3 regions of the Ancylobacter sp. genome follow, and region 2 is predicted to be linked to each of the others. Evidence: predicted binding sites of a transcription regulator. Region 2 holds the regulator's gene; each other region holds the start of a gene.
The links. The regulator HrcA, encoded in region 2, represses chaperone genes, less so after heat shock. The targets are predictions, from matches to a motif close to GTTAGCACTCNCNNNNNGNGAGTGCTAAC.
Positions count from the first base shown of each region.

Region 1: groES (co-chaperone GroES) is a predicted target of HrcA. The motif match lies at 5,064-5,092, and genes of this name have one in related genera.
Region 3: ACQY76_RS13160 (co-chaperone GroES) is a predicted target of HrcA. The motif match lies at 3,418-3,446, and genes of this name have one in related genera.

Region 1 covers NZ_OZ257132.1:4,312,759-4,322,758, forward strand. Annotated here, with positions in the region: gene ACQY76_RS20120 (transglutaminase family protein) at 1-436, shown strand, start outside; gene ACQY76_RS20125 (peptidase) at 539-1,279, shown strand; gene ACQY76_RS20130 (SDR family oxidoreductase) at 1,618-2,364, shown strand; gene ACQY76_RS20135 (DUF2235 domain-containing protein) at 2,407-3,765, opposite strand; gene ACQY76_RS20140 (exopolysaccharide biosynthesis protein) at 3,872-4,474, opposite strand; gene ACQY76_RS20145 (usg protein) at 4,601-4,924, opposite strand; gene groES (co-chaperone GroES) at 5,229-5,543, shown strand; gene groL (chaperonin GroEL) at 5,588-7,234, shown strand; gene ACQY76_RS20160 (outer membrane protein) at 7,765-8,562, shown strand; gene ACQY76_RS20165 (ABC-type transport auxiliary lipoprotein family protein) at 8,675-9,250, opposite strand; gene ACQY76_RS20170 (MlaD family protein) at 9,413-10,000, opposite strand, start outside.
Region 2 covers NZ_OZ257132.1:1,531,818-1,541,817, reverse strand. Annotated here, with positions in the region: gene hemW (radical SAM family heme chaperone HemW) at 1-92, opposite strand, end outside; gene rdgB (RdgB/HAM1 family non-canonical purine NTP pyrophosphatase) at 85-750, opposite strand; gene rph (ribonuclease PH) at 747-1,460, opposite strand; gene ACQY76_RS07140 (outer membrane protein) at 1,657-2,379, shown strand; gene hrcA (heat-inducible transcriptional repressor HrcA) at 2,565-3,665, shown strand; gene grpE (nucleotide exchange factor GrpE) at 3,745-4,365, shown strand; gene ACQY76_RS07125 (hypothetical protein) at 4,418-5,374, opposite strand; gene ACQY76_RS07120 (alpha-ketoglutarate-dependent dioxygenase AlkB family protein) at 5,428-6,066, opposite strand; gene coaA (type I pantothenate kinase) at 6,069-7,028, opposite strand; gene ACQY76_RS07110 (phosphoribosyl-ATP diphosphatase) at 7,149-7,484, opposite strand; gene hisF (imidazole glycerol phosphate synthase subunit HisF) at 7,481-8,281, opposite strand; gene hisA (1-(5-phosphoribosyl)-5-[(5-phosphoribosylamino)methylideneamino]imidazole-4-carboxamide isomerase) at 8,308-9,042, opposite strand; gene hisH (imidazole glycerol phosphate synthase subunit HisH) at 9,039-9,701, opposite strand; gene ACQY76_RS07090 (DUF2628 domain-containing protein) at 9,698-10,000, opposite strand, start outside.
Region 3 covers NZ_OZ257132.1:2,871,201-2,881,200, reverse strand. Annotated here, with positions in the region: gene ACQY76_RS13175 (ribonuclease HII) at 1-67, opposite strand, end outside; gene ACQY76_RS13170 (MarC family protein) at 203-826, shown strand; gene groL (chaperonin GroEL) at 1,380-3,020, opposite strand; gene ACQY76_RS13160 (co-chaperone GroES) at 3,068-3,364, opposite strand; gene ACQY76_RS13155 (phasin) at 3,603-4,112, opposite strand; gene ACQY76_RS13150 (phasin family protein) at 4,333-4,716, opposite strand; gene ACQY76_RS13145 (PAS domain-containing sensor histidine kinase) at 5,036-7,714, shown strand; gene ACQY76_RS13140 (DEAD/DEAH box helicase) at 7,872-9,989, shown strand; gene ACQY76_RS13135 (AsmA family protein) at 9,999-10,000, opposite strand, start outside.

The DNA.
Region 1 (10,000 bases), 2.0 Mb from region 2:
GCTGATGGACGCCCTAACCGAGGCGATGGAGTTCGATGCCGACCCCACCCATGTCTCCACCACCGCCACCGAGGCGTTCAAGCTGAAGCGCGGGGTCTGCCAGGACTTCGCGCATATCTTCACCACCTGCGCCCGGCATCTGGGCGTGCCGGCGCGCTATGTCTCCGGCTATCTCGTCGGCGACGGTGCCGTGGCGGAGCAGCGCGCCGGACATCAGGCCGGGCACGCCTGGTCCGAGGCCTATGTCGAAGGGCTGGGCTGGATCGGCTTCGACGCCGCCAACTGCCAGTGCCCGACCGAGGCCTATGTGCGGCTGGCGGTGGGGCTGGACTATCTCGGCGCCGCGCCGGTGCGTGGCAATCGCTATGGCGGCGGCGACGAGAATCTCACCGTGGCCCTCGAAGTCGACCAGTCGAGCCGGCAGGTTCAGGGCTGAGCTTCGGGGCTAAAGGTTGCCCGACAGGAAAGCGCCCCGGTATAAGGGCGCGGGAACGACTGCCGGCCTTCTGGCCCGGCAGGCACAGGGGAAGCGTCTTTCATGACCTATTGTTGCGGTATTCTGGTGCGTGACGGTCTCGTCATGATCGCCGATACGAGGACGAATGCCGGGCTCGACAACGTCTCGACCTTCCGCAAGCTGCATGTATTCGAGGAGCCCGGCCGTCACGTTCTCTCGCTGTCGACAGCCGGCAACCTGTCCATTTCGCAGGCGGTGATCAGCACGCTGCAGGAGGGGCTGGAAAACCCCGAGACCGGACAGAAGGAAACCCTGTCCACCTGCACCAGCATGTTTCGCGCCACCCAGCTTGTCGGGCGGGCGGTGCGGCACGTTTACGATCTCTACGGCGCCGCGTTGAAGGACGCCGATCTGCGCTTCGACGTCTCGTTCCTGTTCGGCGGGCAGGTGAATGGCGGCCGCATGCGGCTCTTCATGATCTATGCCGCCGGCAATTTCATCGAATGCACCAGCGACACGCCCTTCCTGCAGATCGGCGAGCACAAATATGGCAAGCCGGTGCTGGACCGCTCCATCACCTTCGAGACCGATCTCTATGACGCGCTGAAATCCGGGCTGATCTCGATGGATTCGACCATGCGCTCGAATCTCGGCGTCGGCATGCCGATCGACATCCTGGTCGCGCGCCGCGACGCCAGCCCGGCCGAGCTGAACTTCCGCATCGAACCGGGCGAGCCCTATTTCCACGATCTGCGCGAGCGCTGGTCGGCGGCGCTTCGCGCGGCACACACCTCGATTCCTCGCCCGCCCTATGGGCGCTGAGGCGAACCGACCAAAGTAAAACGGGCCGCTCGCGACAGTGCACGAGCAACCCGTTTTATATACCCGGCCCTATGAGCCGAGGACAGGTCTTCACACCTCAAGTGAGAAGCCAGATCAGAAGAATGATCGGAATCGGGATACCGATAAGCCACAAAAGAATGGGCATGAGGATGACCTCCGGTTTCAAAGACGTGGGGTTCGCCTTGACAACGCGGGAAATGCTGCCGGGTTCCTTTCATTAGTGAAAACCGTGGCACGCTAGCCTTCATTATCGGCCACGACATCCACCATCATGCCGGGCCAATAGCGGCCCGCTCGGGCGCCGCAGGGAGAACCACATGAACGCCAACCGCATCGCCCTCGTCACGGGCGCCGGCACCGGCATCGGCAAGGCCGCCGCGCTCGCGCTCGGCGAGGCGGGGTTCACCGTGGTGCTCACCGGCCGCCGGGCCGAGCCGCTGGAGGCCGTTGCCGCCGCCCTGCAGGGCAAGGGGCATGTCGTGACGGCCGACGTGTCGGACCCGTCCTCGGTCGCGGCCCTCTTCGCTGCGGTGGAGCAGCGTTTCGGTCGGCTCGACGTGCTTTTCAACAATGCCGGCGGCTGGTCGCCCGCCACGCCGATCGAGGACATTCCCCTCGCGGATTGGCAGCAGGTGGTGAATGTGAACCTCACCGGCGTGTTCCTGTGCATCCAGCACGCCATGCGGCTGATGAAGGCGCAGGACCCCAAGGGCGGGCGCATCATCAACAATGGCTCCATCTCGGCCCACGCGCCGCGCCCGTTCACCGGGTCCTACACGGCCACGAAGCACGCGGTCACCGGCCTCACCAAGCAGGTTGCGCTGGAAGGGCGGGCCCACAACATCGCCTGCGGCCAGATCGACATCGGCAATGCCGAGACCGACATGACGACGAAGATGAAGACCGGCGTGCTCCAGCCCAGCGGCCAGATGATGGTCGAGCCGACCTTCGACGCCGCCCATGCCGGCCGCGCCGTCGCCCACATGGCCGGCCTGCCGCTCGACGCCAACATTCTCACCATGACCATCATGGCCAGCAGCGCGCCCTTCGTCGGGCGGGGGTGAGGCGCGCCGGGCTTAACGGCGTGCGCCCTGTCCGATCCGCTGCTAGAAGGGCGATTGCGGATCGGGCTCCACCATGCCGCTGGCCCAGCGCTTGGCCAGGAACGCATCGAGCGCCGGATGCATCTGGGCCGGCAGGTGGCCGTAGAAGCTCACCCGGTCTCCTCTCGACGTGTCGGTATTGCGGCCCCACGCGAATGGCTGCCCGCTGAGGTCGACGAAGCCGATCGGCGCGCTGTCGCCGCGCGTCAGCGCTTCCAGCGGCGCGTAGGCATTGGCGGCTATCGGGCGCCCCGCCTTGTCGAACAGCCGCATCAGCACGGTGATGTGCAGATACTCCCCGATCGGGCGCGCGTGCCGGGGCAGGCTGTTCATGCGCTCCCAGCGCGTCGTGGCCGGCCGCTGCTGGGCGATGACACGCAGGCTCGGCTGCAGTTTGTCGCGGAAGAACAGAGGCGTGCGCGACTCATGGATCGGCGCGCGCTGGTCGCACGCCGTAGAGGTGCGGATGTGCTCGGCATCGCGCCGCAGGACGACCTTGATCTGCTTTTCCTCGCCGAGCGTCTGGATGCGCTTCAGCATCCAGTCGAGCACCAGCCGGCCTATGCCGTCCTCCGCGCAGCCCCCACCAATGTCGGAATGCACGCCGGGAAACCAGACCTGCTCGACCACGCCATAGGCCTTGTGCTGCGGCAATTGCCACAGCGCCGGGCCGAAGCTGTGCCGCTTTTCGTCGGCGGCGAGCGCGTGCAGGGCGATCTCCACATTCTGGCCGAGCGTCGCGTCATGGAAGCGGAAGCGGCGTGCCGACATGCCGCGAAAAACGCCCGGAATGCCAAGCGCCCCGACGGTGTCGAAAACCCCGAGCACCGCGATCCGCACCGGGGGAAAACACAGCCCGGCCAGCAACCGCTGCTCCTGCGGAAACCGCTCCTTCGGCGGCGTGCGGTAATGGTCCCACGCCCGCCGCTCATTCGTCTGGTCGCAGTGCTCGGGTCGGAGCAGACCGCTGGCGCCGATATAGCCGGCGAGACTGCGCGCGGTGAAGGCGCCGCGCGAAAAGCCGAAAATGACGATCTGGTCGCCATCCTGATAGTTCGCGGAGAGATAACGATAGGCCTGCCGCACATTCCGGCTCAGGCCGCGCCCTGTCGCGCCGTCCACCAGCTTCTGGAGGAGGCCGCCCGTCCCCACGCCCTCGTCGTAATAGATGTGCTGCTCGATCACCCCGCCGCCATCGAACGGCACCTCACCGGGCTGCACGATGTCGCGCAACCGGACGATGTTGGTGATCTGCTCGCCGTCGGCCGAGTTCCATGTCCCGTCAAGGCAGAGGACAAGACGCCGACGCAGCCGCGCCGGGACTTCTTGGGCCGTCGCCGCCGTCACTGCCTCCGGTGCCATGCCGCTTCCCCCAAACGACGTGAACGGGTCGAGGAGGTAACTTTAGGTTGCGCCCGGTAGAATGCAACCGATCTTCGGGGTTCGGCGCAGCGGGATTTGCGGCGGCTCACATAACCGCCAGCGCGCCCTGGTACAGCATCCAGCTCAGCAGGCCCATGACGCCGAAGCTGATCAGCGTGGCAACGACGCCGGCGAGGATGAACACGCCGTCCCGCTCGACCAGTCCGAGACCGAGGATGACCACGGCGATGCCGGGCGGCAGATTGCCGAAGATCGGAATCGGCAGCAGCAGCAGCAACCCGAGCACCACCACCAATCCGCCGAGCACGAAGCGCGCCGAGGGGGAGGAGAAGTAGGGAAGGCGCGGGCGCGAATAGCCCTCGAAGCGGCGGATCAGCTTCAGCGAGCCATTGACGATTTTTTCCAGCAGCCCGCGCGAGATCGTGCGGTTGGCAAGCCAGCGCGGCAGCCACAACTCGTCGCGCGCCATCACCATCTGCCCGCCGACAAGACAGAGCAGCACGCCGCATATGACCGGCAGTCCCGGCGGCATGGGCAGGCAGTTCGGCAGGCCGAGCAACAGGATCGAAAGGCCGAAGGCGCGATTGCGCAGCGCGTGCACGATTTCGCCCACGCCGATGCGTTCCGCCGAATGGGCGGTGACGATCGCCGAAAGCAATTCGGACGTGCGCGGAGAACGATGATCCAAGGAGCTGACCAGTTGCCTGAATTCCTGCGGGCGCCGGGTCGGCCCCCTGCTGCGCGGACCCTCATAGCACGTCGCACGCGGCAAGAAGAGGGCGGCCGCCTCAAAAGACGGGCAACCTCGCAAGGCTCAGTTCAGATGGAACACGCCCTCGACACTGCGCAGCTCGGCCGGGCCGATCAACCGCGCATGTGCCACCGTCACCGAGTGTAGAGGCCCCTCCAGCTCGCGCTTCCAGAAGGCGAGAAAGCGGTTCAGCTCCGGGAAATGCGGGCAAAGATCGTAATATTGCCAGAGATAGGTCTGGAGAATGCCCGGGTGGTCGGGCATCCGGTAAAGGATATGGGCGGTGGTGAGCCCATAGCCCTCAAGCTGCCTGCGAAAATCCTCCGACACCTGCGGCACCGTGGCGCGCCCTGCCACGCCACGCTTCGATGACCCCTGCTCGCCCATTCGGCACCTCCTCATCGGGACTGAATCAGAGTGTGATGCCGGCTAAGCGCGGCGACAAGGCTAAATTTTCCAATTGATGTTCAATTTCAACGCACTAGCAGCATGTCGAGGCGAGTGCTGACAGAAGCGGGCGGAAACCTCTGGCACTCTCGCGGCGCGACTGCCAATTTTTTGCCACCCACGCCTTGCGCGCCCTTGTCCCGGCGCCTAGATGTCGGTCCGGCAACGCGAATTCCGCCGAGGCCGAAGGCATGGCGGGGCGCGGTTGCAGGATCAGACGATCGTTCACGATTGGAGAGAGCCGATGAAGTTCCGTCCCCTGCATGACCGGGTCGTGGTCAAGCGTATCGATGCGGAAGAGAAGACCGCGGGCGGCATCATCATTCCCGACAGCGCCAAGGAAAAGCCCTCGCAGGGCGAAGTCGTCGCCGTTGGCCCCGGTGCCCGCGACGAGGCCGGCAAGCTCGTCCCGCTCGACGTGAAGGCGGGCGAACGGGTGCTGTTCGGCAAATGGTCGGGCACCGAGGTCAAGATCGACGGCGTCGATTACCTCATCATGAAAGAGTCCGACATTCTCGGCGTGCTGGACGGCGCCTCCGCGGCCAAGAAGGCCGCCTGAGGCAGCCTCACGCTGCTCGCAACGCATCACCGGAGAAATAGATCATGTCAGCCAAAGAAGTTAAGTTCGCTGGCGACGCGCGCGAGAAGATGCTGCGCGGCGTCGACATTCTCGCCAACGCCGTGAAGGTCACGCTCGGCCCCAAGGGCCGCAACGTCGTCATCGAGAAGAGCTTCGGCGCCCCGCGCATCACCAAGGACGGCGTCACCGTCGCCAAGGAAATCGAGCTCGAGGACAAGTTCGAGAACATGGGCGCCCAGATGGTGCGCGAAGTGGCCTCGAAGTCCAATGACCTCGCCGGCGACGGCACCACCACCGCCACCGTGCTCGCCCAGGCCATCGTGAAGGAAGGCGCCAAGTCGGTCGCCGCCGGCATGAACCCGATGGACCTGAAGCGCGGCATCGACCTCGCGGTCGAAGCCATCGTGGCCGATCTCAAGAAGAACGCCCGCAAGGTGACCTCGAACGCCGAGATCGCCCAGGTCGGCACCATCTCCGCCAACGGCGATTCCGATATCGGAAAGTATCTCGCCGAAGCGATGCAGAAGGTCGGCAACGAGGGTGTCATCACCGTCGAGGAAGCCAAGACCGCCGAGACCGAGCTCGACGTGGTCGAGGGCATGCAGTTCGACCGCGGCTATCTCTCGCCCTACTTCATCACCAATGCCGAGAAGATGCGCGTCGAGTTCGAGGACCCCTACATCCTCATCCACGAGAAGAAGCTCTCCGGCCTGCAGGAACTGCTGCCGGTGCTGGAAGCGGTGGTGCAGACCTCCAAGCCGCTGCTCATCATCGCCGAGGACATTGAGGGCGAGGCCCTGGCCACCCTCGTCGTCAACAAGCTGCGCGGCGGCCTCAAGGTCGCGGCCGTCAAGGCGCCGGGCTTCGGTGACCGCCGCAAGGCGATGCTGCAGGACATCGCCATCCTGACCGGCGGCACCGCCATCTCCGACGATCTCGGCATCAAGCTCGACACCGTGACGCTCGCCATGCTCGGCCGCGCCAAGAAGGTCGTGCTCGAGAAGGAGAACACCACGATCGTCGACGGCGCCGGCGCCAAGAAGGACATCGAGGACCGCGTGTCGCAGATCAAGGCGCAGATCGAGGAGACCACCTCGGACTACGACCGCGAGAAGCTGCAGGAGCGTCTGGCCAAGCTCGCCGGCGGCGTCGCGGTCATCCGCGTCGGCGGCGCGACCGAAGTCGAAGTGAAGGAAAAGAAGGACCGCGTCGACGACGCGCTGCACGCGACCCGCGCGGCTGTCGAAGAAGGCATCCTGCCGGGCGGCGGCGTTGCCCTCCTGCGCGCCATCAAGGCGCTGGACGCCGTCGTGACCGCCAATCCCGACCAGAAGACCGGCGTCGACATCGTCCGCAAGGCCGTGCAGTACCCGGCGCGCCAGATCGCCAACAATGCCGGCGAAGACGGCTCGCTGATCGTCGGCCGTATCCTCGAGAAGGATACCTACGCCTACGGCTTCAACGCCCAGACTGGCGAGTATGTCGACATGTACAAGGCGGGCGTCATCGACCCGGCCAAGGTGCTGCGCTCGGCGATCCAGAACGCGGCCTCCGTGGCCTCGCTGCTGATCACCACCGAAGCGATGATCGCCGACATCCCGAAGAAGGGCGGCTCCGCTCCCGCCATGCCGGGCGGCGGCATGGGCGGCATGGGCGGCATGGACTTCTGAGGACGTCCATTCTCCCCTGCGGCTGCTCAGTACCGAAACCGGGCAGTCCCGGTTTCGGTGGCGGCATGGACTTCTGAGGACGTCCATTCGCCCCTGCTTCTCGCTGGGTGCCGAAACCGGGCAGGCCCGGTTTCGGTGGCGACATGGACTTCTGAGGACGTCCATCTCTGCGTTCAGCCGTTCTGGAACCACCATCGAAGGCGCGGCGCGAGCCGCGCCTTTTTTATGGATGCGAAGCCGCAGTCTCCCGGCCGCTACGACCCGCCGCCATCACCCGGCCGAGCCTCGGCGGAAGAAGAGCGGCCAGGCCATGACCCATCATCCACCCGACGGTTTCCATGTTCTGACGCGGGTGCCGAACGCCTGGCTCCTCGTGCAATGCGGCGAAAACGCTAGAAAAGGTATTATGATCCGTTAATTGTTGCATTTCGGCTACACAACCCTGAACATTCATAAGGGTAGCCCGCCACACCCGAACCCTTTCGCGACAATGTCATTATACAGCCAGTGAATTCAGTTGGAGAAACCCCATGAACCGCTCGCTGCTTCTTGGTGCGGCCGCCCTTATCATCAGCGGCTCCGCCAGCCTCGCGGCCGATATGCCCTACCCCGTCAAGGCGCAGGCGACGCAGGTGTTCGTTCCGGCCTTCTCCTGGACCGGCTTCTATCTCGGCGGCAATGCCGGCTACAGCTGGGGCGACTCGAAGGCCACCGACGTGCTGTTCTTCGACAGCACGGGCGGCGTCTTCACCCCCGGCGGCCTCTACTCCGGCAATGACGTGAAGTTCGGCGAGCTTGATGGCTGGGTGGCCGGTGGCCAGATCGGCTACAACTATCAGTTCGAGAACAACGTCGTCGTGGGCGTCGAGGCCGACTTCCAGTGGACCGGCGCGGAACAGGGCCTGGCCTTCTACGCCACCCCGGGCGGCCCGTACTACCAGACCAAGGCCGAGCTCGAATGGTTCGGCACGGTCCGCGCCCGCCTCGGCTACGCCTTCGATCGCCTGCTCGTGTACGGCACCGGCGGTTTCGCCTACGGCAAGGTCAACAACTCCACCACCGTCATGGGCCTCACCGGCGGCGGCGCCCCGGACTTCTCGACGGCGGCCAACGGCTCCTTCGACAATGTCAGCACCGGCTGGACGGTCGGCGGCGGTCTCGAATACGCCCTCACCGACAACTGGATCCTGCGCGGCGAATATCTCTACGTCGACCTCGGCAGCACCGATGTCACGACCTATCTCTCCGGCACGCCGGGCAGCTTCATCAGCTCGAAGGCCGACCTGACCAGCAACATCGTCCGCGCCGCGGTCAGCTACAAGTTCTGATCTCCACCTGAACGACCTAATGAAAAGGCCCGGCGCAAGCCGGGCCTTTTTTCTTGAGCTGCCGTGTCCGAAATGGGCGGGGTTCCTCGTCGCGCCGAAGCGCCGCCAGGCCTCAGAACCGGCTCGACGCCCAGCGCACGATCTGCAGGAAAACCTCGTCCGACGCCCGGTCGAGCGCCTGCGTGGCGTCCGGGCCGCTGGTGGAAGCGGCCGGGGCGCGGGCGGTGAACACCTGCGCCGCCACGATACGCCCCGAGCTCGCGCCGACGATCTTGACCGACACCTCGACCACAGCCTCGGGACCGGCCTGATAGGTGCGCAGGCCGAAGGCGCGCAGGTCCGACAGCAGCGTGTAGTCGGCGCTGAGCCCCTCGCCGGCCCGGCCCACCGAGCGCGCGCGATTGCCGTTCTCGAAGGATTCGATCAGCCGCGCCTGGAACAGCGCCGGCAGGCGGTCGCTCCACTGCGCTTTGTCGAGATAGGTTATCTGCCCGGGCTGTGGTTCGACGACAATCCGCTCGGTGTCGAGCACCGCCAGCGCGGTGGGCGGGCCGACGACGATGAGGCCGGTGCCGCGGCGCGGCGCCGTGAAGTCCGAGGGCGCGCTAAGGTCGAAGGTCGGCACGGCCTTGTCGCCGCCCGACAGCAGCGTGCCGCAGCCGCCGAGCATCAGGGCAAGCGCAACCACGCTCGCCGCGCCGGCGACGCGACGGGTCGCCCGGCCATACCCGGCAAATGAACGCCCGGCAGGCTCAGCCCCCGCAAGCCTGTGGCATGTCTCGTCAAAGGTCACGCGAACGCCCCTGCCCCCGTCGGTTTCCCGAAAACACATCAGATGGCGCCCCATCGCCTAGCGGCCATTGTAGCTGGGAACATTGGACCCGCCAAAGATGAACTGACGCGGATTGCGCTCCAGATTTCGGAAAACGCGCTCGATTTCGGCGAGCGTGCGCCGGCCATCCACCGCCAGCGCCTCGTACTGGCGCAGGCCGGGCCCGGTGAATTTGTTGAGATTGGCCGAGAGTTCCGCCGTGCGGGTGTCGAGATTGGCGGCGAGCTTGCGCACTTCGGCCGCCGCGCTCGAAATCTCGTTGAACATCCCCTTGCCTTCCTCGCTCGTGGTCATCGCGTTGACGTTGTCGAGGATGCCGTCGACCTTGGTCGCCATGGTCCCGAGTTGGGCGGTGAAGGCGCTGATGTCGTTGATCGTGCTGCCGACCTTGGCGGGGTCGATGGCGGTGACCACACGGTCCAGATTGTCGGCGAGCGAGGAGATGCGCTGCGCGGCGCTGCCCATTTCCTTCAGGAAGCTGTCGATGTTGCCGGCATTATCGCCCAGTGCCGCCGTGAACTTGTCGACATTGTCGATCACCGAGGACACCTTGGCATCGTTCGCCTTGATGAGGTCGTCGACGCGGATGGCGATGTCGTTGACGCG
Region 2 (10,000 bases):
CAATAGGGGCATTTGGCCTTGCAGAATGGCCAGTGCACATAGACGCCGAATCCGGGATCGACCGGGGGCGGCGCCGGGGCGCGCTCAGTCAAAGCTCGCCCCGAGGCAGGCCTGCGCCAGCGACATGAAGGCCCGGGCGCGATGCGACAGGCCCCGGCCGAGCGGCGGCAGGCCGTGCTTCTCGGCGCCGGTCATCTCGCCGAAAGTACGCAGGTTGTCTTCCGGCTGGCCGTCCGGCTGGAACATGGGATCATAGCCGAAGCCGGCCGGGCCGCGCGGCGGCCACACCAGCGTGCCGTTCACCACGCCCTCGAAATCCTCGACATGGCCATCCGGCCAGGCAAGGCACAGAGCCGAGATAAAATGGGCGCGGCGCAGGTCGGGCAGCTCGGCATTGGCCTCGCGAAGCTCCTCCTCGACGCGGGTCATCGCCGCCATGAAGTCCTTTTCCGGCCCGGCCCAACGGGCCGTATAGAGCCCCGGCGCACCGCCCAGCGCATCGACGCACAGGCCGGAATCGTCGGCAAAGGCCGGCAGCCCGGCAGCATCGGCGGCGGCGATCGCCTTGATGCGGGCGTTCTCGGTAAAGGTGAGGCCGGTCTCCTCCGGTTCCGGCAGGCCGAGTTCGCCGGCCGAGACCACGTCAATACCGTACGGCGCCAGCAGGCCGGCCATCTCCTCCAGCTTGCCGGGATTGTGGGTGGCGATGATGACGCGGCCTTCCAGCCGGCGGTGGTGCTCTGCACTCATGCCACGGCCAGCTTCTGCAGGTCGACCAGCTTGCCGACGCCCTTGCGGGCAAGGCCGAGCATGGCGTCGAACTCGGCCTGCGAGAACGGCGTCTTCTCGGCAGTGCCCTGGATCTCGACGAAGCCGCCCGAGCCGGTCATGACGAAATTGACGTCGGTATGGGCGTCCGAATCCTCGGCATAGTCGAGGTCGAGGCGCGGCTCGCCGTCAACGATGCCGCAGGAGACGGCGGCGAGATGGTCGCGCAGCGGGATGGTCGGCAGCATGCCGCGCGACTTCATCCAGCTCAGGCAATCATGCAGCGCGATCCACGCCCCGGTGACGGAAGCGGTGCGGGTGCCTCCATCGGCCTGGATCACGTCGCAATCGATGGTGATCTGGCGCTCGCCGAGCTTTTCGAGATCGACCACGGCGCGCAGCGAGCGGCCGATGAGGCGCTGGATTTCCTGCGTGCGGCCGGACTGCTTGCCGGCTGAGGCTTCGCGGCGCGTACGGTCGTGGGTGGCGCGCGGCAGCATGCCATATTCGGCCGTCACCCAGCCGCGGCCCTGTCCCTTGAGCCAGGGCGGCAGGCGCTCTTCCAATGTGGCGGCCACCAGCACATGAGTTTCGCCGAATTTCACCAGGCAGGAACCTTCGGCATGGCGCAGCACGCCGCGCTCGAAGCTCACGGCTCGCATCTCGTCGGGCTGGCGGCGGGAAGGGCGCATGGACTTTTCTCCTTTTTGTTCGCTGCCCTTTTACGTGCGTCCCACCATTCCCGGCAAGGGGCGGTAACCGGGGAATGGAACGCCGGGTTTGGCGTCACATGAAGCCGACGTGTTGCTTTCCAGCACTATCCGCACCCCTGTCTCTTTGAAATACCGAGAAGAGATTCACACAGCGCGTCTGTCCGGAGTTCATCCCATGTCTCGTCTTTTCGGCTCCGCCGCGTTTGCCGCCGCTCTTCTTGCTGGCACCGGCGCTTTTGCTGCCGACATGTCCTACCCCACCAAGGCCCCGGTGGCGGTGGTGCCGGTGTTCAGCTGGACCGGCTTCTACATCGGCGCCAATGCCGGCTGGGCGTGGTCGGAGACCGAGGTCCAGGACAACTCCTACAATGCCGTCCTCGACGAGGGCCTGCATGCCAAGAACAAGCAGAACGGCTTCACGGTCGGCGGCCAGATCGGCTTCAACTACCAGTTCGACAATAATGTCGTGCTCGGCGTCGAGGCGGATCTCGCCTATCTCGATATCGACAAGACCAAGACCGGCATCGACGATTCGGACGACATCTTCTCCGCCAAGGTCGACTGGTACGGCACCGTGCGCGGCCGCCTCGGTTACGCCATCGACCGGTTCCTGCCCTATGTCACGGGCGGCGTGGCCTTCGGCAAGGTGAAGGTCGGCTATGGCGATACCGATGACGGGCTTCTCGACAGGAACTCGTCGGTCTCCGGCTCCAGCACCAATGTCGGCTGGGTGGTCGGCGGCGGCGTGGAATACGCCCTCACGGATGCGTGGCTGCTGCGCGTCGAGTACCTGCACATCGATCTCGGCGACGAGACCCACACCAACATCCAAAATGAACGGGCCCGTTTCGACAACACGCTCGACGTGGTCCGCGCCGGCGTCAGCTACAAGTTCTGATTGCCGCGCCGCTCAGGCGGCGGAAGGTGCCAAACGCCGCCGTTCCCCACCGGGAGCGGCGGCGTTTTCGTGTCGGCTCCGTGCTTAAGGCCGCTCCGGCATCATTGCGGCTTGAACAGGCGGGCAGAGAGAACAGATAGTAGGGAGCCGTGCTCCCGCTTCCGGGGCAGCGGCTCGGAGTGTCCATGCCCCTCGATCCCTTTCTGTCCGCCAATGCCCCCTCGCTCGCCCGGCTCGACGAGCGCTCGCGCGAGATCTTCCGGCAGATCGTCGAGACCTATCTGGCGACGGGCGAGCCTGCCGGCTCGCGCAACATCTCCCGCCTCATCCCGATGACGCTGTCGCCGGCCTCGGTGCGCAACGTGATGGCGGACCTCGAGGCGGCAGGGCTCATCTTCGCCCCGCACACCAGCGCCGGGCGGCTGCCGACCGAGCGCGGGCTCCGCTTCTTCGTTGATGCGCTGCTGGAAATCGGCGACGTGTCGGAGGACGAGCGCAACTCGATCGAGACGCAGGTGCGCGCCGCCGCCCGCGCGCAGACGGTGGACGGGGTGCTGGCGGAGGCTTCCAATCTGCTCTCCGGCCTGTCGCGCGGCGCCGGCGTCGTGACCACCGGCAAAACCGATGTGCGGCTCAAGCACATCGAATTCGTGCCGCTCGACGCCACCCGCGCGCTGCTGATCCTCGTTTCCGACGATGGCGAGGTCGAGAACCGCCTCGTGCCGCTGCCCAAGGGCCTGCCGTCCTCGGCGCTGGTGGAGGCGACCAACTTCCTCTCGTCGCTGACCCGCGGGCGCACGCTGGCCGAGCTGCGCACCGAAGTGGAGCGCACGCTGGCCGCCCGCCGCGCCGAGCTCGACGAGGTTACCGCCCGGGTGGTCGAGAGCGGCATGGCCAGCTGGTCCGGCGGCGAGAAGGCCGACCGGCGGCTGATCGTGCGCGGGCAGACGCGGCTGCTGCACGATCTCCGCGCCATCGAGGATCTGGAGCGGGTGCGCCTGCTGTTCGACGACCTAGAAGCCAAGCAGGAAGTGGTCGATCTGCTCGGCCGGGCCGAGGACGCGCAGGGACTGCGCATCTTCATCGGCTCGGAGAACAAGCTGTTCTCGCTCTCGGGCTCCTCCACCATCGTGGCACCCTATCGCGACGGGCAGGGACGGGTGGTGGGCGTTCTCGGCGTCATCGGCCCGACGCGCCTGAACTACGCCCGCATCGTGCCGATGGTCGACTTCACCGCCCGCGTGGTGAGCCGTGTCCTTGCCGGGCCGGGGATTGACGCGGCTTGATTTTTGCGCTGTCCAACCCGATATGGCGGGCGTCCGCGCGGCTTGCCGCCGGACCTGTTCATTCTTCGACGAGGTATTCATGAGCGACGAGAACCGCACTCCGGCTGATCAGCCCGAAATGGCCGATCAGACTGTCGACGCCGAGCACGGCGCTGCGGCCGCGCCGGACGACCTCGCCGCCCAGTTCGCGGCCGAAAAGGAGCGTCTGGAGGCTGAGATCGTTGCCCTGAAGGACAAGTTCCTGCGCGCCTTCGCCGAGGCCGACAATGTGCGCCGCCGTGCCGAGCGCGAGGTGGCGGACGCCAAGGTCTACGGCATCACCGGCTTTGCCCGCGACATCGTCACCGTGGCGGACGACTTCGAGCGGGCGCTGGGCGCGATCGACGCGGACGCCCGCGAAAAGGCCGAGGGCACGCTCAAGACGCTGCTCGACGGCATCGACCTGACCAGCCGCGCCCTCACCCACACCTTGACCAAGCATGGCGTCGCGCGGATCGAGGCGGAGGGCGCCAAGTTCGACCCGAACATGCATCAGGCGATGTTCGAGGTGCCCAATGCGGAGGTTCCCACCGGCACCGTCGTGCAGGTGATCCAGCCCGGCTACAAGCTGGGCGATCGGGTGCTGCGTCCTGCGCTGGTCGGCGTCTCCAAGGGCGGCCCGAAGGTTGCGCCGGCCGAAACGCCGGGCTCGGAAGCCTGAGCCCCTGCTTGACCGGCAGATGTAGAAAGGGCCCCGGTGGGGCCCTTTTTTGTCAGCGCATCGACACGCCGTCGCGCACGCCGCGCATGGCGCCGTAATCACTGTCGAAGTTCTCGGTAGGCGCCACGCCGACCATGCGCAGATAGCCGTTCCGGCCGAAGCTGAGCCACTGCGCCACCTTCACCGGCTTGCCGGTCTGCTGGTCGGCCGCATTGCCGATCAGCTCGAAGCCGGGCTGGCCGCCGATGCGCAGCGGGCCGCCGCGCTCGATGCGCAGTTCCTTGACGCCCGGAACGCTGGAGATCGCCCGTTTGGCCACGCCCTCGCGATCATCCTCGCGGATTTCTCCCGGGCCGGCGGCGACGATGAAGAAGGACTGACTCTGCGGCTCCGCCCCGCCAGCCTCGTTCTTGGTGAGCAGAACGGCGCTGGTGCCCACGACCTTCATCACCTTATAGCCGGCCAGATCGCCCAGGGTGAACGGCAGCTTGGCGAGCATCTCCTCGGTGCTCGGCGGGGCACGGAAGACCACGGTCTTCAGGGCATCCTCGACCTTCGCGTCCGGGTAGCGGCCAGTGGAGGCTTCGGGGAACTGCACCGTCACCATGCCGGTCTGGTCCTTGCCGCCGGCGATGAGGATCCATTTCTTCAGCGCATCGGCGCCGACCGTCTGGTAGCCCTTCAGCAGCACCGCAGGAACGCCGTCGGCGAGCGTGACGTCGCGCTTCTCCTCGACGGTCACGCCCTGCTTCTTGAGTTCATCCGGTGCGAAATTTCCGGTGATCTCGCTAAAGGCGAGCTTGGGCATTTCCAGGATGAGAATGGACGCACTCGCGGCGCGATCCTGGAAGCCAGGCACGCCGGGAACGGCCACCATGCCCTCGGGCGGAACCATGCCGATCGTGCCGTCATTGGCGAAGACCGTCTGGGCCGAGGCGGGCAGGCCGAGCACTGTCAGGGAAAGGGCAGCGGCGGCAAGAGAGGCAGCAAGGCGGGCAAAAAGGCGCATTCGCAATCCTTCGGGCTTACGGAAACCGTAACTTCGCCCTTTCTGCGTGTTCATCAAGGCCGAATTTCGCCCAGCTCGGCCCGACGTACCCGCCGTAACGTCAGATTGATGCGGCCGGGCTGCTTCAGCAGGGTCGAGGTCTCGGGCACGATGCGATCGACGCCGTGAAAGGCCAGCCGCGCCGGGCCCGACAGCAGCAGCGCATCGCCCGAGGCCAGACGGATGGAGCGGGTGGGGTCCTTGCGGGCCGTGCCACCGATGCGGAAGACGGCCGTATCGCCCAGGGAGAGCGAGAGAACCGGCGCGGAGAACTCGTCCTCGTCGCGGTCCTGATGCAATCCCATCCGGGCGTCGGGCGCGTACCAGTTGATCAGGCACGCCTCCGGCTCCAGCGGCGAACCCGCCAGTTCCGCCCAGGCGCGGGTCAGCAGCGGCGGCAATGGCGGCCACGCCTCTCCGGTTTCCGGATGGGTGGCCTGGTAGCGATAGCCCGCAATGTCCGACACCCAGCCCAGCGGGCCGCAGCTCGAAATGCGCACCGAAAACGGCTTGCCGGTGCGCGGCATGCGCGGCACGAACAGCGGCGCCTTGGCGAGGATGGTGCGCAGCTCGGCGGCCAGCGCTTCCTGGCCCGCCCGGTCCAGCCAGCCGGGCCAGTAGAGGCAGCCGGGCACGATCTCGACCGGCGCCACCGTCAGAGCTTCCTCAGCGAGACCAGTTCGACCTCGTGGTCGCCGCCCTTGCGCAGGATGAGATCGGCGCGCTGGCGGGTGGGCAGGACATTCTCGCGCAGATTCACCAGGTTGATGGAGCGCCAGATGGCGCGCGCGGTGGCATCGGCCTCGGCATCGGTGAAGCTGGAATAGCGGTGGAAATAGGCCTTCGGGTCGCGGAACGCGGTTTCGCGCAGCCGCATGAAGCGCTCGACATACCAGCGCTCAAGGATCGTCTCGTCGGCGTCGATATACACCTTGAAGTCGAAGAAGTCGGAGACGAACGGAATGCCCTTGCCGTCCTTTGGCGGGCGGCTGGTCTGCAGCACGTTGAGCCCTTCGACGATGAGGATGTCGGGCTGGTCGACCTCGATGGTGGCGTTCGGCGTCACGTCATAGGCGAAATGGCTGTACACCGGCGCCCGCACCGGCCGCCGCCCGGCCTTGATGTCGGTGAGGAAATGCAGCAGCGCCGGCAGGTCGTAGCTTTCGGGAAAGCCCTTGCGGCCCATCAGCCCTTCCTGCTCCAGAATGGCGTTGGGCAGGAGAAAGCCGTCCGTGGTGATAAGCGCGACCTTCGGCGTGTTCGGCCAGCGCGCCAGCAGCGCCTGCAGCACGCGCGCGGTGGTGGACTTTCCCACCGCCACCGAGCCGGCCACACCGATGATGTAGGGCATCTTGCCGTTCTGCTCGGGGCCGAGAAACTTCTGCATCTGCCGGAACAGCTTCTGCGTCGCGCCGACATAGATCGACAGAAGACGCGAAAGCGGCAGATAGATTTCTTCGATCTCGGGGATCGACAGCCGATCATTGAGACCCTGCAGACGCTGGATCTCGTCCGCCTTCAGCGGCTGGGGCGTATCGGCACGCAAGGCCGCCCATTCGGCGCGGCTGAAATTGCGGAAGGGCGAGAGCCCCGCTCCGTCGAGCTTCACATCCATGGCAGCGTTTCCCGGCTCGCCCGGACATTCAAAGCGCCAAGCGTTGGTCGACGGTATACCACTTTAGGACAAGGCGTGATACCGCGCAGCGGCAGTTCCGCCGCTGCGGCCGAAATGGCCTCAGCCCTTGGGCCGGGACGCCTTTTCCTCGAGGCCGGACTGGTTCGTCCGGCGGCCCAGTTCCGCATACACGTCTTCCAGCGACACGCCGCGCGCCTGGAGCAGCACGACCAGATGGTAGAGAAGATCGGCGCTTTCCGAAACGACGGCTTTGGTATCGGACCCGACAGCCGCCAGCGCCGTCTCGACCGCTTCCTCCCCGAGCTTCTGGGCGCATTTGGCGACGCCCTTGGCGATGAGGGCGCGCGTATAGGAAGCCTCGCCCTCGCCATTGGCGCGGCGGGCGACGATGGCGGCGAGTTCCTCGAGCGTGACGCGGGCGGCTGTCTCGGTCACTGTCCGGCTCCTTCGAGATCGCCACCGCCGATGCGGACGGGAAGCCCGGCCTCGGCAAGTGCCTCCTTGGCAGCACCGATGGTGAAGGTGCCGAAATGGAAGATCGAGGCCGCCAGCACTGCGGAGGCCCCGCCCTCGCGGATGCCGTCCACCAGATGATCGAGCGTGCCGACGCCTCCGGAGGCGATGACCGGCACGGTCACGGCATCGGAGATGGCGCGCGTCAAGGCGAGGTCGAACCCCTCGCCGGTGCCGTCGCGGTCCATGGAGGTGAGCAGGATTTCGCCAGCGCCGAGCGCCACGACCTCCCGTGCATAGTCGATGGCGTCGAGGCCGGTGCGGTTGCGCCCGCCATGGGTGAAGATCTCCCAGCGGTCGGGCTCGCCCTCCGCCGACACCTTCTTGGCATCGATGGCGACGACGATGCACTGCTCGCCGAACTTCGTAGCCGCCTCGCGCACGAATTCCCGCCGGTTCACCGCTGCCGTGTTGATCGACACCTTGTCGGCGCCGGCATTGAGCAGCGCGCGGATGTCTTCCACCGTACGCACGCCGCCGCCGACGGTGAGCGGCATGAAGCATTGTTCGGCGGTGCGGCTCACCACGTCGATCAGGGTGCTGCGGGCTTCGACGCTGGCGGTGATGTCGAGGAAGCAGAGTTCGTCCGCCCCGGCCGCATCATAAGCCTTGGCCGCCTCCACCGGATCGCCGGCGTCGCGCAAATCAACGAATTTGACGCCCTTGACCACCCGGCCGTCCTTCACGTCGAGGCAGGGAATGACGCGCACCTTGAGCATGGAATCCCCGCGAGCGGATGCGTTCTTCATGCCGGCAGCCCGGCGACCAGCGCCAGCGCGGCGCGCGGGTCGAGCCGCCCGTCATAAAGCGCCCGGCCGGTGATGGCGCCTTCCAGCTTCGCCGCGCGCGGTTCCAGCAGCGCCTTCACGTCGTCGAGCGAGGCGAGCCCGCCCGAGGCGATGACCGGGATGGAAATGGCCTCGGCCAAGGCGATGGTGGCGTCGAGATTGAGGCCCTTCAGCAGGCCGTCACGGTCGATGTCGGTGTAGATGATGGCGGCGACGCCGGCATCCTCGAAGCGCTGCGCCAGTTCCAGCGCCGTCAGGTCGCTCGTCTCCGCCCAGCCTTCCACGGCGACGCGCCCGTCCTTGGCGTCCAGCCCCACCGCGACACGGCCGGGAAACCGGCGCGCCGCTTCTTTGACAAAGTCCGGGTCGCGCACCGCCGCCGTGCCGAGGATGACACGGGTGATGCCCTTTTCCAGCCAATCTTCCACGCGGGCGAGATCGCGTATGCCGCCGCCGAGCTGCACCGGCATGCCGACGGCTTCCAGAATGCGCTCCACCGCGCCCGCGTTCACCGGCTGGCCGGCGAAGGCACCGTCGAGATCGACGATGTGCAGATAGCGGAAGCCCTGCGCCTCGAACTGCGCCGCCTGCTGGGCGGGATCATGGTTGAAGATGGTGGCGCGTGCCATGTCGCCCTGCTGCAGGCGCACGCACTTGCCGTCCTTGAGATCGATGGCGGGAAAAAGAATCACGGCGTCCATTTCAGGAAATTGGCGAGCAAAGCGAGGCCAAGGCGCTGGCTCTTCTCGGGATGAAACTGCGTTCCGGCGATATTGTCGCGCCCGACCATGGCGGTGATGGCGCCGCCATAGGAGGTCGTCGCGATCACGTCGCCCGGACGCGCGGCATGGAGGTGGTAGGAATGGACGAAATAGGCGTCGAGCCCGCCCTCTCCGGTGGGGATGCCTGCCAGCAGCGGGTGCGGGCGCGCCACATCAAGCGAGTTCCAACCCATATGCGGAATCTTCAGGGCGGGGTCGGCGGGCTCGATCTTGACCACGTCGCCGTCGATCCAGCCCAGCCCCTGCGTGATGCCGTGCTCCAGCCCGCGCGTCGCCATGAGCTGGAGACCGACGCAGATGCCGAGGAACGGCCGGCCGCGCTCCATGACCGCCTCGGTCAGCGCCTCCACCATGCCAGGCACCGCATCGAGCCCGCGCCGGCAATCGGCATAGGCGCCGACGCCGGGCAGCACGATGCGATCGGCCCGGCGCACCACCTCGGGATCGGCGGTCACCAGCACGCTCTTGCCGCTGCCGCCCTCGCGCGCGGCGCGCTCCAGCGCCTTGCCGGCGGAATGAAGATTGCCGGAGCCGTAATCGATCAGGGCGACGGGCGCGGGGGGTGTCATCGGGCGGCCTCCGGGAATAGGCCCAGCACGCCAGCCGTGACCGGACGCGCCGCAGCATGGATGCGGGCGCTGGGAGGCGGCGGCGGGCTTGAGACCATGACATTGCCGAGCCGGGCATCGAAATAGCGCTGTTCGGCGGCCTCCAGCTTCGGCGCCACCACGCAGCCTGCCTCCTCATAGCCCTTGCCGGCGAGCTTGGCACGGCGCAGGCCCGGCAGGTCCACGGCAACGGCGATATGGGAAACCAGCAGCAGCGCAAAGGCCGCGCCGTCCAGGTCGAGGCCGATAATGGCGGCGAC
Region 3 (10,000 bases), 1.3 Mb from region 2:
GCGCCTCGCCGGCCCGGTGGGCGGCGCGCTCCTGCGAAAAGTCCGGTTTCTGTCGCGGCTCGGCCATGTTCCAGGGTCTCTCATACGAATCGGCGACGCCGGGTGCCGACGCGCAACATGCCGACCGGGCGGAGGCGATGCAACCTCGCCGCCGCGCGGGAAAAGTGGCTATAAGCGAGCGGCAACCTTTTCGGACGAGATCATGAGCTGGGCCGAACGTATTCAGGATTTCGTCACCCTCTGGGTGGTCATCGACCCGCTGGGAACGCTTCCCGTGTTCCTGGCGGTTACCGCAGGCCTCAGCGCGCGGGACCGCACCAAGGCGGCGTTCATCTCGACCCTGGTCTCCTTCGGCGTGCTGGTGTTCTTCGCCATGGCGGGCCACTGGCTGCTGCGCTCGATGGACGTGTCGATCGAGTCGTTCCAGATCGCCGGCGGCATCGTGCTGTTCCTGTTCGCGCTCACCATGATCCACGGCAGGGGCCATGCCGACCCGCACGCGCCGGCGGAACTCAACCCGGTGGAAATCGCCATCTACCCGCTGGCGATCCCTTCCATCGCCAGCCCCGGCGCGATGCTGGCGGCGGTGGTGCTGACCGACAGCGCCCGCCACGACTTCACCGAGCGGGCGGTGACCATCGTCACCTTCAGCCTGGTGCTGCTGATGACGCTCGCCATCATGCTGGCGGCCGGGCGGCTGGCGCACGTCATCGGCCGCGGCGGCGCTTCGATCATCAGCCGGGTGATGGGCATGATCCTCGCCGCGCTGGCGGTCGATCTCATCCTCAGCGCCACGGCACGATGGCTGCACCTGCCGCCGATCTGAGCGCGGACGGTGCCGGCCGGCGGGACGCGCAATTGCGGCGGCCTTCGGCCGGCGCCCGCCGACGCTTCTCCGCGCGCTACGTCATGGCCGGGCATGTCCCGGCCATCCATGTCTCTCTGCGCTTGTCGCATCCTCGACCAAAGCGTGGATCCCCGGGCCGAGCCCGGGGATGACGGGGCTTTTGTTGCGACGACTTTAGGGGCTAAGGCTTCCCCGACTAACGACGGGCGTCACGTGCCTGCGGCAACCGCGCCTCCCCCATCGCTGTTGCGGGTCACCGCCGGCGCTCCTCCGCGCGCGACGTCATGGCCGGGCTTGTCCCGGCCATTCATGTCTTGCTGAGCGCTGATCGGCCAAATCGTGGATCCCGGGCCCGGGGATGACGGGGCTTTTGGAGGCAATCGCCCAACAAAAAGGGCGCGGCTTGCGCCGCGCCCTTTTCATTCCGTGAACCCGCAGGCGCGAATGGACCGCCGAGGAAGTCCATGCCGCTGCCGAAACCGGGCCTGCCCGGTTTCGGCACCCAGCGAGAAGCAGGGGCGAATGGACGTCCTCAGAAGTCCATGCCGCCCATGCCGCCGCCGCCCGGCATCGCCGGGGCGCCGCCGTCGCGCTTGGGCGCGTCGGCGATCATGGCTTCGGTGGTGATGAGCAGGCCGGCGACGGAAGCCGCGTCCTGCAGCGCCGTGCGCACGACCTTCGCCGGGTCGACGATGCCGGAGGCGATCATGTCGACGAACTGCTCGGTCTGGGCGTTGAAGCCGAAGTTCGGGTCCTTCGATTCCAGCACCTTGCCGACCACGATCGAGCCCTCGACGCCGGAATTCTCGGCGATCTGGCGGATCGGGGCCTCAAGCGCGCGCAGCACGATCTTGATGCCGGCCTGGATGTCCGGGTTGTCGGAGGTCAGCTTCTCCACGGCCTTCTTGGCGCGCAGCAGGGCGATGCCGCCGCCGGGGACGATGCCTTCCTGCACGGCAGCGCGGGTGGCGTTGAGCGCGTCGTCGACGCGGTCCTTCTTTTCCTTAACCTCGACCTCGGTCGCGCCGCCGACGCGGATGACCGCGACGCCGCCGGCGAGCTTGGCCAGACGCTCCTGCAGCTTCTCACGGTCGTAGTCCGAGGTGGTCTCCTCGATCTGCGCCTTGATCTGCGCGACCCGGCCCTCGATGTCCTTCTTCTTGCCGGCGCCATCGATGACGGTGGTCTTTTCCTTCTCGATGATCACCTTCTTGGCGCGGCCGAGCATGGTGAGATTGACGCTCTCCAGCTTGATGCCGAGCTCTTCGGAGATGACCTGGCCGCCGGTGAGGACGGCGATGTCTTCCAGCATGGCCTTGCGGCGGTCACCGAAGCCCGGAGCCTTCACCGCCGCGACCTTCAGGCCGCCGCGCAGCTTGTTGACGACGAGCGTGGCGAGGGCCTCGCCCTCCACGTCCTCGGCGACGATCAGCAGCGGCTTGCCCGACTGCACCACGGCTTCGAGCACCGGCAGGATCGCCTGCAGGCCGGAAAGCTTCTTGTCGAAGATGAGCATGTAGGGATCTTCGAGATCCACCGTCATCTTTTCGGCATTGGTGATGAAGTAGGGCGAGAGATAGCCACGGTCGAACTGCATGCCCTCGACCACGTCGAGCTCGGTCTCGGCGGTCTTGGCTTCCTCGACGGTGATGACACCCTCGTTGCCCACGCGCTGCATCGCGCCGGCGATCATCTCGCCGATGGAGGCATCGCCATTGGCGGAGATGGTGCCGACCTGCGCGACTTCGTCGGTGTTCTTCACCTTCTTGGCGCGCTTCTCGATATCCTTGATCGCCTCGGCGACCGCAAGGTCGACGCCGCGCTTCAGGTCCATCGGGTTCATGCCGGCGGCGACGAACTTGGCGCCTTCACGGACGATGGACTGGGCGAGAACGGTGGCGGTGGTGGTGCCGTCGCCGGCGAGGTCATTGGTCTTGGAAGCGACCTCGCGCACGAGCTGGGCGCCGAGGTTCTCGAACTTGTCCTCGAGCTCGATCTCCTTGGCGACAGTGACGCCGTCCTTGGTGATGCGGGGAGCGCCGAAGCTCTTCTCGATGACGACATTGCGGCCCTTGGGGCCGAGCGTGACCTTCACCGCATTGGCGAGGATATCGACGCCGCGCAGCATCCGCTCGCGAGCGTCGCCGGCAAATTTAACGTCCTTGGCAGCCATCTGGCCTACTCCTGAAATTCAGTATGTCCGGGAAGGATAAGGTCGGCTCAGCCGACGATGCCCATGACGTCCGATTCCTTCATGATCAGGAGGTCCTGACCGTCGATCTTGACCTCGGTGCCCGACCACTTGCCGAACAGCACCTTGTCGCCGGCCTTCACGTCGAGCGGCACGAGCTTGCCGGCTTCGTCGCGGGCGCCGGGGCCGACGGAGAGGACTTCGCCCTGCGAAGGCTTTTCCTTGGCGCTGTCCGGGATGATGATGCCGCCTGCGGTCTTCTCTTCCGCGTCAAGGCGCTTCACCACGATACGGTCGTGCAGGGGGCGAAACTTCAGCTTGGCCATGGGTCGATCCTCGGTCTTCATGTCGCGCGCCGGCGTGGCGCTGGTGGAGAGCTACTAGCACTCTTCGGGGATGAGTGCCAAACCGCCGCCGAAATAGGAACGGTGCGGGGGTGAGTCAAGCGCGGCTCACGGGGAATGCACGTTAGACAGCATGTTGCGGCGGCGGCGTGACGCGGGCATGAAAAAACCCGGCCCGCGCATGGCGCGAACCGGGTTCTGAATTCGGGTGAAGCGTCGGTCAGACCGACTTCTTGATGGTCTTCTCGACCGAGGCCTTGATCGGCTCGGCGGTATCGGCGGCAACCTTCTGGGCCAGCGTCGACAGTTCCTTGGCCTGGGCCGACAGCACGTCGAACTGCTTGCGCATGTGGCCGGTGGAAAGCTCCACCGCTTCCGAGACGCTCTTGGCGCCGAACAGCGCGCCGACATAGTCGAAGGCGGCGTTCACATTGGTGCGCAGCGACTCCAGCGCCACGGCATTGTACTCGACCATGCCCTTCGAAGCGGTGCTGTAGGTGTCTTCGAGCAGGTCGGTGGTCTCTTCGGCGCTGGCCTTCATCTTCTCATAGGCGTCGCGCGCGCTCTGCACGTTCTTCTCGGCCATCTCGCGCACGGCGGCGGGAACTTCGAGCTGGCCCGGCATGTCGAATTTGGGCACTTCGAATTTGGGCATCGTCGCTTCGAAAGCCGAGGTGGCGGCCTTGGCGGCCTTCTTCGGGGACGGGGTGATCGGGGTAGCCTCAACCATGGGTTTTCTCCACGCTTCGCGGCGGATTCAGGATGGCGGTGGCCGCTCCGCGCTTGCGACCAGGCCCTGACCGGCAAAGGCGTGTTCAGGCCAAGCCCGAACCCCCTGCCTCGTCTCGTCGCCTATAATTGTGCATTGCAGCATCATATTGCAATGCACAATCGACCTAAATCCGCGTTTTTTTGGTGGACCCGCGCGGGAATACCGCCCGGTCCCGGGCTTATTTGCCCGGTTTGGTGCCTGTAGCGAAAGACGCGGCGGCGCTCGTTCGCTCGCCCATCGCCTTGGCCTGCTCGGTCAGGCGCGCTGCCTGCTCCTGCACATAATCGGCGTGCAGCCGCGCCCATTCGTCCACCGTCGTCGCCTTGGCGAGGCGGGAGGCGAAATCGAATCCGGCGGCGATGTTGGCCTCGGCGAAATCCAGCGTCGTGCGGCCGAGGTCGCGGGCGCTGCCCTGCGCCGTGTCGACGTGCCGGCCGGCATCGTCGAGCGCCTTGTGCGCGGCGGACAGAAAACCGTCCATCGCCACGCGGGCCTGACCCATGCCCTGCTCGGCGATGTTGCGCAGTTCCGGGGGAATTTCGAGCTTCGGGGTGTCGGCCATGTCGGAAACTCCCTGCTGGCGACCATGCGGCAGTTTAAACGCGGACGGCCCGCCGGATATCCGGCCTGATGCCTACAACCAAAGTAGGAGGCACGCGGCGAAAGGCAACCCAATTCCACCGTCCGCGCGTGGGATGGTTGCAAGTGATTAACCGGGATCGGTGTCAACCAATTAACCGGAAAAGGTGAAGCTGCAGCGACAGGCGGGCTGACGCATGGCAAGGCGCCTCCGCCCGCATTATTGTTGAGATGCGGCGGCGGCTCCTTTCCGGGCCCGGCACCGGCATCCGGTTCGCACCGGCGGGGTCACTCAGGCGATCATGAACACACCGACGGACGGTTTCGGCAGCGCGGCGACGCAGGCGCTCCGCGCCCAGGCGGCCACCGCCCTGGCGGCGGCGGCGCCGGCTGTGCTCGCCCATGTCGATGGCACGCTGATCGCCGCCAATGCCGGAGGCCGCGCGCTGCTGGAGACCGGCAACCTGGCCGCCGCGCTCGCCGCCCTCGCCCCGCGCCTGTCCGCCACGCTGCGCCCGGCGCGGCCGGCGCGGCTGGAGCGGCTGCGGCTGCCGGGCCGGCTGACGCCCGCGACCTTCGCCTGCTCCCTGCTCGCCGCCGGCAGCGCCCGCGCCGTGCTTCTGGTCGGCCTCGATGCGGTGCCCGCCACCGCGCCGGCCGAGCCGTCCACCCCGCTCACGGCGCAGGAGCTTCTGCCCATCCCCGCCCGCTTCACCTGGAGCACCGGCGTCGATGCGAGGCTGAACCGCATCGACCCGCGCCTTGCCGCCGCGCTCGACCGCGCGCCGGACGAGATCGCCGGCCTTGACTGGCGCGCGCTCGGCGCTCCCGGCCTGCACCAGGCGGTGCTCGACGGGCTGAGCTTCAACCATCTTCCCGTGCGGCTGCCGACCGGCCGGGGCGACGCGCTCGATGTCGAACTCGGCGGCGCGCCCATTCGCGGCGCCGGCATGCGCGGCTTCGGCGTGGTGAAGGGCCGCCGGCCGCTGGAGGCGATTGCCGAACCGCTCATGGCGCCGCCGCGCGCGGCCAACCCGGCTCCCGCCGTCCCCGCACGTCCCGACGCAGAGCCGCAGCAGCCCGCCGCGCCCGATGTTCCTCCCATGCGCGTCACGTTGAGCCTGGTCCCCTCGCCCGCCAATGTCGTGCCGCTGCGCGCCGGCAATGGCGAGGCTGGCCGCGACAATGTGCGCGCCTCGTGGGAGGGGCTGTCGACCGGCGAGCGCAATGCCTTCCGCGAGATCGCCCGCGCGCTTGGCGCCCGGCTGGAGGGCGTCGACGATCCCGCCGATCCGGCCGAGCCGACCTCTGCCGGGCCCGCGCCCGTGGCGGCCGCGCCGCTCGAGCCCGCTTTCGCCAAAGCACCCGTACCGCTGCCGGAGGTGCCGGCGAACGATGCGACGCCCGACGCGGCGGCGCGGCGTGAGGGTGAGAGCGAGGGCGAGGGCGAGGGCAAGAGCGAGGGCCTGCGCCGCTTCCTGGCCGATGAGAGCGAGCGCCCGGTGCTGGACCGGCTGCCGCTCGGCCTTCTCGCCTTCCGCGGCGACCGGCTGCTCTATGCCAACCGCGCCTTGCTGGAATGGACCGGCCATGCCGAACTCGCCGCCATCGAGGCGGCAGGCGGGCTCTCCACCCTGTTCGGCGCCACGGCCGCGGCAGAACCCGACGAAGACCGCCCGCTGACGCTTGTCGGCGCGCAGGGCGAGGCCATCCGCGTCGATGCGCGGCTGATGTCCACCCCCTGGGAGGGCGGCCCGGCGATGCTGTACGTCCTCCACCGCGCCGCCGCCCCGGTGCCGGCGGCCGTCGACCCGTTCGCCGATGAGCGCCTGCGGCAGGCCGAGCTCGCCTTGCGCGAGGCGGAAAGCGCGGGGCGCGAGCTGCGCGCCATTCTCGACACCGCCACCGACGGCGTGGTGCTGATCGACGCCGCCGGCACGGTGCTGTCGATGAACCACCCGGCCGAAGCGCTGTTCGGCTTCAATGCCGGCGAGGTGCAGGGCGAATCCTTCACCCTGCTGCTGGCCCCCGAAAGCCACCGCGCCGCCGTGGACTACCTCGACGGCCTCGCCTCCAACGGCGTCGCCAGCGTGCTGAACGACGGGCGCGAGGTGATCGGCCGCGTGCGCGAGGGCGGGCTCATTCCGCTGTTCATGACGGTCGGCCGGGTCGGCGACGACCCCACCAAATTCTGCGCCGTGCTGCGCGACATCACCCAGTGGAAGCGCGCCGAGGAGGAACTGATCGAGGCCAAGCGGCTCGCCGAGCGCGCCAACCTCGCCAAGTCGGACTTCCTCGCCAAGATCAGCCACGAGATCCGCACCCCGCTCAACGCCATTATCGGCTTCTCGGAAGTGATGATGGAGGAGCGCTTCGGCGGCATCGAGAACCAGCGCTACCGCGACTATCTGCGCGACATCCACGCCTCGGGCGAGCATCTCATCTCGCTGATCAACGACCTGCTCGACCTCTCCAAGATCGAGGCCGGCAAGCTCGAGCTCGCCTTCACCAGTGTCTCGCTGAACGAGATGGTGCAGCAATGCATGGGCATCATGCAGCCGCAGGCCAATCGCGAGCGCATCATCATCCGCTCCTCGCTCGCCACCGATTTGCCGCCCGTGGTGGCGGACGCCCGCTCGATCCGGCAGATCGTGCTGAACCTCGTCTCCAACTCGATCAAGTTCACCCAGCCCGGCGGCCAGGTCATCCTGTCGACGACGCTGACCGAGGAGGGCGAGGTCGTCCTGCGCGTGCGCGACACCGGCGTCGGCATGTCGGAAGCCGACGTGACCATCGCCATGGAGCCGTTCCGGCAGATCACCACCTCGTCGCGCGCCGGCTCCGGCGGCACGGGCCTGGGCCTGCCGCTGACCAAGGCGCTGGCCGAAGCCAACCGCGCCGCCTTCAACATCCGCAGCGCCGTGGATGTCGGCACCATCGTCGAGATCATCTTCCCTTCGACGCGGGTGCTGGCCGAGTAAGGGCGGCCGGCGCAAGGTGCCGCGCAGCAGGCATGCTGGCAGGAGAGTGGCGTCGGCGCGCCTCACGGATTAAGGAAGGGGTTTCCAGACATTTTCCGATGGCTCCCCTCCGACGCCTGACGATACTGCGAGACAGGTGGACCCAGCCGTGCCCTTCATGACAACCAACCCGGCGCTTGCCCGCGCGCTGGCCGAGCGGGACTACAACAACCCGACGCCGGTGCAACTCGCCGTGCTGGCGCCCGAGGCGTCCTCGCGCGACCTCCTCGTCTCGGCCCAGACGGGCTCGGGCAAGACCGTCGCCTATGGCCTCGCCATGGCCGAGACGCTGCTCGGCGTGGAAGAGCGCTTTGCGCCCGCCGGGGCGCCGCTCGCGCTGGTGGTGGCGCCGACGCGCGAGCTGGCGCTGCAGGTGCAGCGGGAATTCGTCTGGCTCTATGCCGCCACCGGCGCGCGCATCGTCTCCTGCGTCGGCGGCATGGACCCGCGACAGGAGCAGCGCCTGCTGAACCAGGGCGCGCACATCGTCGTCGGCACGCCCGGGCGCCTGCGCGACCATCTGGAGCGCGGCCGGCTCGACCTGTCGGCGCTGACGGTCGCGGTGCTCGACGAAGCCGACGAGATGCTCGATCTCGGCTTCCGCGAGGACCTCGAATTCATCCTCGACGCCACCCCGCCGGAGCGGCGCAGCCTGCTGTTCTCCGCCACCATGCCGCGCGGCATCACCGCGCTTGCCAAGCGTTACCAGCGCGACGCGCTGCGCATCGAGGTGGCGAGCGCCGAGGGCGGCCACGCCGATATCGAATACCGCACCATCCGCGTCGCCCCGACCGAGGTCGATCATGCGGTGGTGAACGTGCTGCGCTTCTACGACACCCCGAGCGCCATCGTGTTCTGCAACACCCGCGAGGCGGTGCGCCGCCTGCACGCCATGCTGCAGGAGCGGCAGTTTTCCGCCGTCGCGCTTTCCGGCGAACTGAGCCAGAACGACCGCAACCACGCGCTGCAGGCGCTGCGCGACGGGCGGGCGCGGGTCTGCGTCGCCACCGATGTCGCCGCGCGCGGCATCGATCTGCCCAATCTCGGCCTCGTCATCCACGCCGACCTGCCCAACGACACGGAAAGCCTGCAGCACCGCAGCGGCCGCACCGGGCGGGCGGGGCGCAAGGGCGTGAGCGTGCTGCTGGTGCCGCCGTTCCGGCGTCGCCGCGTCGAGGACATGATGCGCGGGCTGGGCATCGCCCCCGCCTGGTCGGGGCCGCCGACCTCCGAGGAAATCCGCAAGCTCGACCATGAGCGCATGCTGCGCGACGCGGTGCTGACCGACGAGCCCAACGAGGAAGACCTTGCCGCCGGCGGCACCCTGCTCGCCGCCCATCCGCCCGAGCACCTCGCCGCCGCGCTGGTGCGGCTCTACCGCGCCGGCCTGCCGGCCCCGGAGGAAGTCGCCGACCCCGGCGAGCCGCGCGGCGGCGCCGTGCGCGACCGTGCCGCCGACCGCGAATTCGGCGGCGGGGCGGGCGCCGGCAGCGCCTGGTTCCGTCTCAATGTCGGCCGCCGCAGCAATGCCGACCCGAAATGGCTGCTGCCGCTCATCTGCCGGCGCGGAAACGTGACGCGCAAGGAGATCGGCGTCATCCGTATCCTCGACGAGGAGACCGCCTTCGAGGTCAGCCTCGCCGCCGCCGACCGCTTCGCCAAATCGGTGCGCAAGATCGAAGGCGGCGACGTCGTGATCGAGCCGCTGCCCGGCGGTCCGCCGGAGGGGCGCTCCACGCGTCCGCCCGCCGGCAGGCCGATGCGCGACAGGCCCCAGCCGGACAGGGCGCCGCATGCCAAGCCGGCCTATGAGAAGCCGGTCTATGACAAGCCGGCCTCCGAGAAGCCTCCGCACGAGGCGCCCTTCCGGGAGCGCAAGCCGCGATACGAGCCCTCATCGGCAGGCCCGGCCGAGGGCAGGCCGGACCGCGCCATGCCCCAGCGGGAGAAGACCCCGCACCGCAAGGGCGGGTTCGAGAAGCCCCGCGAATGGGACCCATTGGCCAGGACCGACGGCGAAAAGCCGGCGACGAGCCCTCGCCCGCCGGGGTTCGACGGCAAGCCGAAACCCCGGCCGGAGGGCCGGAAGGAAGGCAAGACGTTCGAGGGAAAACGCTTCGAGGGCGCCAAGCCTGACTTTAAAAAGCCGGACGGCAAGAAATCGGACTTCAAGAAGCCGGATTTCAACAAGCCGGACTTCAAGAAGCCGAAGGGCAAGCCGCCGCGCCGTCCCTGATGGCGGGTGTC